3 regions of the Vallitalea longa genome follow, and region 1 is predicted to be linked to each of the others. Evidence: riboswitches for the same ligand, from Rfam matches in the RefSeq annotation. Region 1 holds a riboswitch; each other region holds the start of a gene.
What was found. Region 1 has a riboswitch for cobalamin ahead of QMG30_RS22950 (cobyric acid synthase). Riboswitches for the same ligand answer to the same signal wherever they lie in the genome.

Region 1 (4,305 bases):
TGATTTGATAAAATAAATTCAGCTATATCATCAGTAACTTGTTTATCTACGTTAGAAGCTATGGAATATTCAGTTGGAGAAGGAGTGCCTTCACCTTTCATAAATAGATGATTAAGCCCATCATATAATTTGAATGTAACGGTATCCTTGGATTCTAAGCTTTCTTTCCATAGATTGAAATCATCTAGAGTAACTTGGTAATCTCTTTTCCCTTGCAAGAATAACATTGGTTTAGTAATTTCTTGTGCCATTACTGTAGGTCGATAATCTTTTAGGTCCAACCAATATTTTTTACCTGTGCCTCCTAAATCTTTTGCGGTATAAGTACTTGATTCGTCAAGTGATTTTACACGATCATAAACATTTTTATAATAATCAATTTGTTGTTGCTCTTCATCAGTAACAATATTATCCAAGTTAGCTAGATAAGGAATCTGATAAACTAATAAATCTTCTAATGGCCTAGCAGAACCTGCAAGGAAGATGTATCCATTTGCATCAGGAAGTTCATTAGCTATACGAGGCATTAAATATCCTCCCAGACTATGTCCTATAATATATATACCTTTAGCAGTGATATCTTTATTGTCAACAAGATAATCATATGCATAGACTACATCATCTATGGTTTCATCATATACAGTTAATTGATCTTGATTAGCGATTATTTTATTCCTATGAGTGTAAGTCCTTTTATCATATCTGAGAACTCCAATGCCATTACTTACAAGTGAATATGCTATGTCTCTAAAAGGTTTATTTGGTCCGATAGTCTCATCTTTATCACTTGGTCCGGAACCTTGTACAAGAATAACTATCGGGTACTCATCTTTGCCTTTTGGAACAGTCAATAAACCAGATAATTTGTATTCATCTGCACCAAATTCAACGGGTATTTCTTCTGCATTTTCAGGGAGAGAAACGTCTAGGTCAGCTCCTTCAGAGGTTGGTAATAAATTAAAGCCTAGTATGGATTCGTTTTCATCAAACATGACAATACACATGAGATTGGATTTGCTACATTTACTTATTATGGTTACTGTTGTATTTTTATCCTGAGTAATTGAGTTAGTGGATAAAATCTTTTCAAAATCTCCAACCAAACCAGTAATTTGGGTATCTGCTTTTGCTAAATTATCTTCACTTAATTGATTTTGTAATTCTTTAGAAAAATTAGTATCATCAATTATGGATTTAAAGTCTTTGTTTATATATAAGTTGAATAAATCTATAGCTGTTTTTTCATACTTATTATCAGTATCATTTGATTTTTCTTGTTCTGGTGAGGTGCCATTTTCTGTGGATTCTGATTGATTGCTATCTGTGATGGGTTCATCAGATTTTGAGTAATTATTGCATCCTGAAAATGTAAGTAAAATGATTAGTGTAATTAATATAAGCTTTTTCATAATAAATCCTTCCTTTCTTATGAAGTCATTTTATTATTGATGACTTGGCTTAGACTATCTTTAATTTAATGTGGGTAAAGCGTTAAGCCTTTCATAAGCTTACTCACATAGAATATTGAAGTGGTAAAGTCCAGTTGATATTAATAGGTTACTATAATAATTAGATTATTAGACAAATATCTAAATTACAATAATTATAATATATAAACTAAATATAGTCAAGATATTGATTTTATCTTTGGTATAGAATATAATGAATTCATGTAAAAATTTAATATATGCAAATAATACTACTATGTTATAGTGTATTATTTGCAAAAGTAAGTTGTGTTTTAAGGAAACTGGTGAAAATCCAGTACAGCCACCGCTACTGTAATTTACTACTAATGTAATAGAGGTCACTGGACTTAATAGTTTGGGAAGACATTACATTGGGTTATATGTATAAGTCAGGATACTTAGCACTGATTACTTGAATATTAAATCCAGATTGCGTGTGGAGATATGGGTTTGTTTTAATGTATATTTCAATTATTCTATGACATTTCTTCAAACGATATCCCCAAAAATCTTAAGTTTTTATAATCGAATATGTTAATGATAACCTAAGTAGTTATGTAAAATAATGAAAAAATGGAGTGAATAATAATGAATAATATTATGTTTCAGGGAACTGCTTCAACTGTGGGTAAAAGCATATTGACTGCTGCTTTATGTAGAATTCTAAATGATGATGGAATTAGTGTAGCTCCATTTAAATCTCAGAATATGGCGCTTAACTCTTTTATAACAGAAGATGGAAAAGAGATGGGCAGAGCTCAAGTTGTACAAGCTGAAGCCGCACGTATTAAACCACAAGTTGAAATGAATCCGATTTTATTGAAACCTACAAGTGATGTAGGAAGTCAAGTAATTCTAAATGGTAAGATATATAAGAATATGTGTGCCAAAGATTATTTCGGTACAAAGGCAGGACTAAAACAGCACATAATGGAATCTTATAATAAGTTACAATCCAAACATGAGGTTATAGTAATAGAAGGAGCAGGAAGTCCAGCGGAAATTAATCTCAGAGAAAATGATATCGTTAATATGGGAATGGCTGAGATGGTTGATGCTCCTGTTGTCTTAATAGGAGATATTGATAAAGGAGGAGTTTTTGCTTCAATCTATGGAACAGTTATGCTTCTGGAACCTGAAGAAAGAAAGCGAATAAAAGGGTATGTCATAAATAAATTCAGAGGTGACGTCAAGATACTTCAACCTGGTATAGATATGTTCTATGAAAAATTGCAAATACCATGTTTGGGGGTTATCCCTTATGAATCACTAAAAATAGATGATGAAGATAGTGTTACTGAAAGATTTGATATGAAAGAAGAGGCAGATATCATTATAGGGGTACTGCGGTTACCACATATGTCCAATTTTACTGATTTCACAGTATTTGAATTAGAAGATAATGTATCTGTAAGGTACATAAAAGAAAATAAAGATTACGAAGGAATTGACCTTCTGATTATTCCAGGCAGTAAAAATACCATAAAAGATATGGAATATATACACAATTCATCACTGAAGGCAGGTATATATAGAGCTCATAGGAATGATGTCCCAATTATTGGTATATGCGGAGGGTATCAAATATTAGGTGAAACCATTGAAGACGAAAAAGGTGTAGAAACTTCAATGTCAAGTATTAACGGATTAGGTTTGTTAGAAATTATTACGGAAATGGAAGATAGCAAACAAACTACCCAAATAACTGGAAATATAATAGAAGATATTCCTTTTGCAGAAAAATCCTATAATCTACAAGTTAGTGGATATGAAATACATATGGGTAAAACCGAGTTGATGGGTGATAGTTTACCACTTATTAAATTACAAGATGGACGAATAGACGGTGCAATGAACGCCAAGAAAAATGTAATGGGAACATATCTTCATGGAATATTCGACAACGATGAGTTAAGAAAACTGATCCTTGATAATATAAAGAATAAAAAAGGATTGGACATTGATAGTAACATTGATTACGCTAAGCTAAAAGACATTGAGTACGATAAATTAGCAAAACTAGTAAGAGATCATATGGATATAGATAAAATAAAAGATATTATTTATAATAGATAACTCAACTTTATAATTATTAATAAGGGTAAAGTATTATAATCACGTAGACATATCATTTCTATGGAGAAGGCATGATTATAATATTTTGCCCTGCTTACTGAAATATAATAAAAAATTAGAGGTGCTATAATTGAAACCCATAATAATATTATGTATAGCCATATTACTAGATAGAATATTTGGCGACCCTGTTAATATACCACATCCTATTATATATATAGGAAAATTAATCAGTAGATTAGAAAAGACAATAAGAAAGAGTAGAATACCTTTGAAGATTGGAGGTTTCGTACTTCTAATTACGACAGTCGGAATAACATTTTTTTCTATAACCCTAGTGCTATTCGTATGTTCTAAAATTCATCCATACATACAAGATATAGTAACTACCTATTTATTATATACTGCTTTGGCTGCTAAATGTTTAAAAGATGAAGTATTAAAAGTATATAAAGCAATAGAAAAGGATGATTTGGAATTATCTAGAAAACAGTTATCTTATTTAGTTGGAAGAGATACTAACAATTTAACTAAAGAAGAAATTATAAGAGGAGCAATCGAAACAGCAGCAGAAAATACTGTAGATGGAGTACTTGCTCCATTAATGTTTATAGCTATTGGATTTATTGTAAATATGCCTGTACAATTTGTATTTATGTATAAAGCAGTTAATACACTGGATTCTATGGTAGGATATCTCCATGTTAAATACAAAGATATTGGTTTCGCTTCTGCTAAGACAGATGATATATTTAATTAT
Region 2 (4,305 bases), on a different contig from region 1:
GATTAATGGACCAATTTATAATATCATAATCTTCTTTATGAAGTTTAGCAGTCCAATCTAGGTGAGGATATCTTCCGTAGCTTACTAAATCAAATACGGTGAAATCATCTGGTGCAGTAGGAGATTGAGGCAGTATGGACATATCTTTCGCTAATAGCTTAGTATCCATTTGAAAGATTGATTTTCCATTAAGATACACATCACCATATTGAGGTTTCAAATTTCTGGATAAAGCTTTTAATATGGTTGACTTTCCACAACCATTAGTGCCTATCATAGTATTTATTGAACCTTTTTTTATGTTAAGAGAAAGGTCTTTTATTATATTGTTTTTTCCATAATTGATTGTTATTGAATTAGTTCTTAACACGATTTTTGAGCCCGCCTCTCAATAAGAATATAAAAAATGGTGCGCCTAGCATTGACATTACAATACCCACAGGTATTTCTATAGGATCCATTACAATTCTAGCTATCGTATCACATATCATCAATAGAGATGCTCCAAGTAAAGCACTTGCTGGAAATAGATACTTATAATCAGAACCTATAATTAGTCTTGTTATGTGGGGTACAATTAATCCAACAAATCCTAATAGTCCAACATTACTCGCTGCGCTTGCTGCAAGTAGTGAAGCTAATGCAATAAATATTTTTCTTAATCTTTCTATTTTTATTCCGAGTCCTGTAGCTATTTCGTCACCGAGCATGAGTATGTTCAATTTCTTGGATAATAGAATAGATACAATCAATCCAAATAGAGCATAGGGCCATAGAGCATAAAAATCTTTCCAAGTCTTAGCAGCTAAACTGCCCACCATGAATCCTAGAGCATTTTGTACCCTGTCTGGAAAAAATATTAGAATAGCATTGATCCAAGCACTTAGGAATGACGATACAGCTATACCTGCCAGAATAAGTCTTAGAGGTTTGATTCCATTTTTCCATGAAAGGATATATATCAACATAGTAGTTAATAATGCAAAAGCAAAAGCAACGGGTGTAACAAGAAAGTCGTAAGAAGGAAATATGACAAGTATGAAAATAGCACCTAACCCAGCACCAGAGGAAACACCAATTGTGTTTGGTGAGGCCAAGGGGTTTCTCATGACCCCTTGTAAGATGCCTCCAGCCAAGGATAGACATATACCTACAGTCCCAGCTACAAGTGATCTTGGAACTCTAACTTTCCATATGATGTTTCTGTTAACTCCTGTACGATCAATAAATATAGCTTTTAAAATCTCTGGAATAGATATTTTAAGAGCACCTAGACTTATGCTGAATAAGAAAGATAATATAGTGATGATAACTAATATTAATATTATGGTGATCTTAAATGAATGTCTATTATTTATCTTTTTCATTTTTCAAATACCTGAGGATATAATATTTTAGCTAGATATTCAAATGCTTCAGGATATCTTGCATTAGGCTTGTAGTGGAATAATTCTGGTGGTAAATAATGTATATTACCTTCTTTGACAGCAGTAAGAGTTCCCCAAGCGTCATTGGATTCCAAATCTTCTTTCATACGAGTTTTAACTTTTTCAAGATCACCCATAGGAACTACTAATATTACATCAGGATCTTCTTCTAATATTTTTTCTAAACTAAAATCAACAGTCGAACTGTTTTTAACAGGTGCGTCTGTAATTATATTATTAGCTCCAAGCATTTCAACCATATTTCCTACTAATCCATTAGGAAGTTGAGCTTTTACATATTTTGATGAACCGAATAATATTACTACATTAGGTTTTTCTTCATCTTTGACTTTATCGCATATTGTAGTTACGTTATCTTCTAATTCTTTGATTTCTGTTTCGTAGATGTCATCTCTACCTGTTATCTTAGTAAATATTCTCAAAACATCGATAAAGCTATCATATGGATTCGTGCTTACGTCAACATAGGCATATTCAATGTTATTATCTTTTAATATATCTTCCATTTCTACATGTTGACTTCTTCCTGAACTTAATATCACTAAGTCAGGTTCTAGAGATAATATTTTTTCAACGCTAGGTGCATTAACTTTTCCAACGTCTTCAATATCCTTTGCAGCTTCTGGTACATTAGTTGAACCACTTACTCTAGCAATGGCTTCTCCACCTGATAGATACCATATATCTAATATGGAGTTCATAAGAACAACAACTTTTTCTGGGTTTTTAGTTACTGTTTGTTCATTACCCATAGGATTGATGTATGTAATGGTTGTGTCAGTATCTTCAATTATGAAATCAGGTAATTCTTCACTATCATTTTTTTGTGCTTCTTTATCTGTGTCAGCAGAAGTGTCAGATTCTTTTTCGTTGTTATTATTCTTATCGGTATCAACTGTATTATCCTCATCAGTAACAGTAGTTTTGGAAGAATCCTCTTTTTTTGAGCATCCAGTAAATGAAGTTACTGTTAGTATGAATATCAATAGAACAGCTAATCGTTTCATATTTTTCATTATTAAAATCCTCCTAAATATTTTATTATAAAGAAATAATTATGATTTATTTAATAGGTCTTCTTAGGAGTACATTATTTATGAAATAACCCCAAAACAAAAAAACTTACAACTAATCGTTGTAAGTTATATTAACAAATTAAATTAACTAATTTTTATAATAATTTAATTAATTAATGTAATCGTATCTTCCCACCGAAGTTAGTTACATAAATTTTGTAGGCAGGTTTCCTGACTTGTAGTTCATTTTACTCTCTTAATCTTCCCAGTTTCCCAGTGATATATCTAAGATTTCATCCCTACTTACAGTAGCGGGGGCTGTAGAGGACTCACACCTCATTCCCTATTATCTTTTTTAGTTAATTATGTATAACATAAAAAAAGCACCTTCAAAGAACTATTGAATTTTAAAGAAATAGTAACATAGTTTAGTGACAATGTCAATGTTATTATATCGCTACATGTATTATTTTACTATATATATCATCTGATTTACCAAACTTGACTATGATTATCTCGAATAGTATACTTAAATAGACTTGAATTTTATTTGATTATTGAAAAATTAAAATGCATATCATGAATAAGGAGAATATACAATGAAAAAATTAAATTTTATTCTTATTATGATAATAGTTAGTATAGCTGTCTTATCAGGATGTGATTCAAAGAATGATACTAATAATAATAGAACTATTATTAATAATGCTAATTTGGGAATTGAGCAAAAAGAACTACCTGATGAAGATAATGATGAAGCAGATAATGAGGATACAAAAAATAATAGAACAGAGTTAGCTGAACTTATAGAAACACCTTTACCATCAGCTAAATCAGTGGGGATTTGTTACAAAAATGAGCAAGAAGATATATTTAAAGAGTTGGTAGGAGAATATTATGAGGAATTCATTGATATTTCACAGTATTATCGTGATATAGAAGATAAAGATAATCTTGGAATGAAAGTCCGTATTTTTGGTAAAAAAGGATATGGAAATTCTGCTATCGTCATGGTTGACGATATTAAGAATCAATTTATGACAGCTATTGATGGAGAAGATGGTATATGTTATTTTTCCAATGTAGATAATGAAAAATTTAGTAATGAACCACCAAAAACAATTGATGAATGGGTTGGAAATCGTGTTATTAGTGTTAATGGAGACAATAAAGATAATGAGGATCAAGAAGAGGATAGTAAGAATAAAAGAGCATATGATGCTATACCAGAAGAAATTATAGAATACATTAATAAAAAAGATAGTGATACACAAATAGTATATTTCAAGGAAGAGGATATGGATGTTGATGGGGTATCGGAATTCATAATCGGAACAAGTCTAATAAATAACGATTTGAGTTATGAATATTTTTCTGAAGTATATGTTTTGAGATTGAAAGAAGGAAATGTCAAGGAATTAGAGGGTGATTATGTTAGTACAGGGTATTCTATTAATAATATTAATCTGGTAAAACTAGATAACCTTCCCAATAAATATTTATATTGTGGATTAACAAACGGTGTAAATATACAAGGATTTGTCCTTTATGGATTAAAAGATGATAAGATTTATAAGATAGATTGCTGTGTTTGCCCTTCTGGGGATGGTGAGGATGTTTTAGTTGATGAAAACCAGGATGGTCAATATGATGGATATAAAAAAAGTAGATCAGATAGCTATACATACCATTACCATGTTAATTATTATTACAATCTGATAGGTGAAAAGTTTCAATTAGATAGAATATCATTTGATTTACCACCATATCCAATTACTATAAAAGAAGTAACCATGCAATATTTACAGTTGAGGTCACTGGATTTGGATTCAATAGAGATT
Region 3 (4,305 bases), on a different contig from region 1:
ATGTGTCAATAAATATTCTAATATCTCAATGCTATATTTATAGCCATTTATGAAATGAAATATAATAGCTAAACTATGATAAGAACGAATTTTATCAGAGGATAGTTTGTTTTTATGTAAAAACAATAATAAATCATCATTTTTTTTAAGGAATAAAGATTCTTTGATAAGGTCTATTGATTTATAATAATCGTGATTTATCTCCATTTCACATATTGATTTTAGATATAATATATACTGCTCGTTTTGCGGGGTTTGAAAATCGGTATGATGTTCCATTATAGTCAGTTGGTCGTTGAGACCAGTATAATCACATGAATTTATTAATAAACTTACTTTCTTTTTAGTTGATATCATAAAATCAGGATCATCATAGTCAGAAAATTTTAATAAATCTATTATGTCGTTACCTAGTATTTTAGACATTTCAACTATCATATTAGTTGATGGAGCTACTTTTCCTGTTTCGATTAGACTAATATATTTACGGCTACATTGTATAGTATCAGCTAATCTTTGTTGAGAGATATTATTAGAACGTCTTATTTCACTAAATTCTTTTCCAAATCTATACAAATTCATTATTTCACTCCTATATTGAGAAATATCATACTCTTTAATGTTTATGGGCTATGATGATATAATTAGACTACTAGATAATATATTAATTATAATTATTATATATCAGTAAAAATAATACTACAAGTAATAAAAACAATCTGCCAAGAAGCATTTTGCATGCAGCTGAATTATTATTGTAGATTATTGGCTTACTCCCATATAATATTGAAATGGGAAAGTTGAGTAATTAATATTTATTAGTGTAAAGCGAAAATAGAATATCCATAAATTGTAGTGTCAAATAATATAATATTTAGTAGTAATTATAGGAGGAGTTTTATGTCAACAAAAATAAATAAAAATGGTTTTAGATATCTAGTATTGGCTCAAATAATTTCTGATCTAGGAAATTGGTTTTACACAGCGGCTTTAAGTGCTATGGTATATATTATTACCCAGTCATCTTTAGCTTTGTCTTTTACATTAATTTTCAGTTTGCTTCCTTCTGCTATTTTTTCATTCGTGGGTGGAGGTATTAGTGATCGTTTTAATGCAAAAAAAACATTAATATTAATGGATGCAGTGAGAGCTGTTAGTATATTGTTTGTTTTGTTTTTTAAATCATCAGATACATTATATATTGTATATGTAGTTGCCTTCATGAATTCAATATGTGGTGCTTTACATACTATTTCTAAAAATGTCATCATTCAAAAGTTATTTAAAGGAGTTGAACTTAGAAAAGTTATTTCAAGACTTAGAATGTATTATGAACTTACTGTCATTTTCGGTTCTATGTGTGGTGGAATGATATTGGCTTACTTGGGTTTCTATACAGTAGTTATAGTTAATTCAGCTTCATTCGTAGTAGCTATGATATTCGTGCTATTGATCAGATATAATAATAAAACTTCTGTAGTTGTAGAAAAAGAGGAAAAAATTAGTTTTATAAATCTACAAAAAGAAGGATTTAAATATATATTTTCAAATGGTACATTAAAAGAAATCGCTTTGTATAAGATGTTTTATACTGTTGCAGGAGGAATACTTAATATCTTGCCAGCTATTATTGCTTTAGGCAGATTTAATTATGGAGAAGAGGGTACAGGATTCATATTTGCAAGCATTGGGGTAGGATCAATAATTGGAGCATGGCTTAATGGTATAATAAAAACAAAAGAATATAGTAATAAATATATGGCTTATGGTGCAATTGTTTTCGTATTTGGATTCATAATACTTATGTTAGCACCTAATTTCTATGTGGCTCTTGTTGCCACTGGTATTGTAGGGGGAGTTAGTATATTCTTACAAACTTATACAGAAGGTAGCTATATGGTTTTGGTGGACGAAGCATTTGTTGGTAGGGTAAGTGGCACATTTTTATTTATTACTTATGGAGGGATAACTATCTCTTTAGGTATATTGGGAGCTGTACTGAAAGAGCATTTTATGTTGACTTTGTTTATATGCATAATCATAATACTCATTCCTAATATATTGAATTTGTTGATAAAAGCATATAGTAGAAAAAATGATAAAGAGTATATATTCGAGAAATGATAGAATGAAATGAAATTCAGTTGTAGGTTAATTTAATTAACTAATTATTAGAATTTATTAATATTATAATGTTTTTTGTAATTTTTTATTATTAGTACTATAGGGTATTGAAATGATAATTATAGGCTGTTATAATTGAGTAACAATTGAAGATTGATATTTGGTCAGCTAATTAATTTTAGTTGTTAAAAGGGAAGCTAGTGAGATTCTAGCACAACACCCATTACTGTAAATGAATACAAGGCTTTTATAACCATTGAACCATAGGTTTGAGAAGGAGAAGCTAAGGTTAAGTCATGAGTCAGGAGACCTGCCAATTATCTTATTACAAACCTTTGGGATAGGAGGTTAATTGTAAAAGCTGTTAAAACTTTTATAATGCTTATAATAATGTGTTGATTATATAATTAAGCTATCTCATATGGAGATAGCTTTTTTTGATATCAATTATTATTAACTATCCAAATATAATTTTTGGAGGATAATATGAAAAGGATCAAAACAAAAGTATTACCAATTTTATTTTCAATCTTAATGATTGTATCATGCATTACACCTATATACGCACAGGAGAGGGGAACCCTTGATATTACACTAGCAAGTGTAGAAAATTTTGATAACAATCAAGATGCAATGTTTAACTTTAGTGTAGTAAATACAACTAATGAAACGTTACAAGCCAATTTGATTGTTGGACTTTACGAGAATAACACTAACAAAATGATTACATATAACTATGTTAATGATGAAATCAAGGCAAACAGTGATAAGAATTGGGGTACTTGTATACCAATTCCTGCTGATGGCGAATATAAAATCAAGGCTTTCGCATGGGATAATATGCATAATCCAGTTACTTTAAGTAACACTTTGATAGTTAACCAGCATCAAGAAGTTATAAGTATAGATGAAAAAGTTGATGAGGCCATTAAGCAAGCAGTCAAGTATCAATTGGATGCGGTAGGTGAACCAGGAGTTGCTACTATTGGAGGAGATTGGACAGTATTTTCTCTAGCAAGGTCAGGATTAGAAATACCAGAAAAGTATTATGAAACTTATTATGATAAAGTTGTAGGTAGAGTAAAAGAAGAAAGTATCAAAGATAAAAGAAGATGGGATGATAAAGTCACAGATGTTGAGAGAGTCTGCTTAGCCCTTTCTTCAATTGGAAAAAATCCAGCAAATGTAGATGGTATTAATTTACTAGACTATATATTTAATAAGGCTGAGAATTTCCCAGAGATAAAACCAGATGGAGAATTAGGACATAGACAAGGTGTCAATGAACTAAGTTTTGCATTATTGGCTATAGATGCGAAAGATTATAAAAGTGAAACTGGCATAACAAGAGAAAAGATAATAAATAGAATACTTAATGACTATCAAATCAAAGATGGAGGATTTGCATTAAGTGGTGATACATTAGATGTAGATACTACTGCAATGACTATTCAAGCTCTAGCACCTTATTATGATAGTAATGAAGATGTGAAAGCTGCTATAGATAAAGCTGTTGATAAATTATCTAAGCTACAGGGCAGTGATGGAAAATATGAAATCTCATTTGTTGGTAGTGAATTGACTAAACCATCAGAGACAATATCACAGATCATAGTTGCATTGACTTCACTTGGTATCAATCCTCATACTGATAGTAGATTCGTCAAAAATGATAATAGTTTAATAACTGCTTTACTTACATACATAGATTCTACTGGTGGATTTAAACATGTTCTTGACGAGAATGTTGATGGTATGGCTACTGATCAAGGACTATATGCATTAGTTGCTTATGATAGATTAGTAGAAGGCAAAAATACATTATACGATATGTCTGATGTCGATTTCAGTTCAGTAGGAACAGTTCAATTATCTATTGAAAAGAGAATAATAGGTAAAGGTGATACAGTAAGTCGAACATCCGTAGATTTATATGAAAAAGATAATGTATTTGATGTATTGAAAAGGCTTGTAGATGAAAAAGGCTTATCTATGAAGTGTACATATAATGATAAATACGGAAGTCGTTATATTGTATCAATAGATGGAGATGGAGAATTTGACCATGGTAATGGTTCAGGGTGGATGTATTATGTAAACGGTGAATTGCCTAACGTTGGTGTATCAGCGTATTTCCCTGAAGATGGAGATGTTATCAGATTAAGATATACTACGAATTGG

Region 2: another riboswitch for cobalamin. It lies ahead of QMG30_RS19075 (ABC transporter substrate-binding protein); the one in region 1 lies ahead of QMG30_RS22950 (cobyric acid synthase).
Region 3: another riboswitch for cobalamin. It lies ahead of QMG30_RS02490 (DUF4430 domain-containing protein); the one in region 1 lies ahead of QMG30_RS22950 (cobyric acid synthase).

What each region holds. Positions count from the first base shown of each region.
Region 1 covers NZ_BRLB01000025.1:38,756-43,060, forward strand. Annotated here, with positions in the region: gene QMG30_RS22945 (prolyl oligopeptidase family serine peptidase) at 1-1,409, opposite strand, end outside; cobalamin riboswitch at 1,721-1,889, shown strand; gene QMG30_RS22950 (cobyric acid synthase) at 2,058-3,545, shown strand; gene cbiB (adenosylcobinamide-phosphate synthase CbiB) at 3,676-4,305, shown strand, end outside.
Region 2 covers NZ_BRLB01000015.1:100,027-104,331, reverse strand. Annotated here, with positions in the region: gene QMG30_RS19085 (ABC transporter ATP-binding protein) at 1-370, opposite strand, end outside; gene QMG30_RS19080 (FecCD family ABC transporter permease) at 357-1,367, opposite strand; gene QMG30_RS19075 (ABC transporter substrate-binding protein) at 1,364-2,464, opposite strand; cobalamin riboswitch at 2,669-2,870, opposite strand; gene QMG30_RS19070 (hypothetical protein) at 3,064-4,305, shown strand, end outside.
Region 3 covers NZ_BRLB01000001.1:579,403-583,707, reverse strand. Annotated here, with positions in the region: gene QMG30_RS02500 (helix-turn-helix domain-containing protein) at 1-582, opposite strand, end outside; gene QMG30_RS02495 (MFS transporter) at 901-2,124, shown strand; cobalamin riboswitch at 2,269-2,456, shown strand; gene QMG30_RS02490 (DUF4430 domain-containing protein) at 2,611-4,305, shown strand, end outside.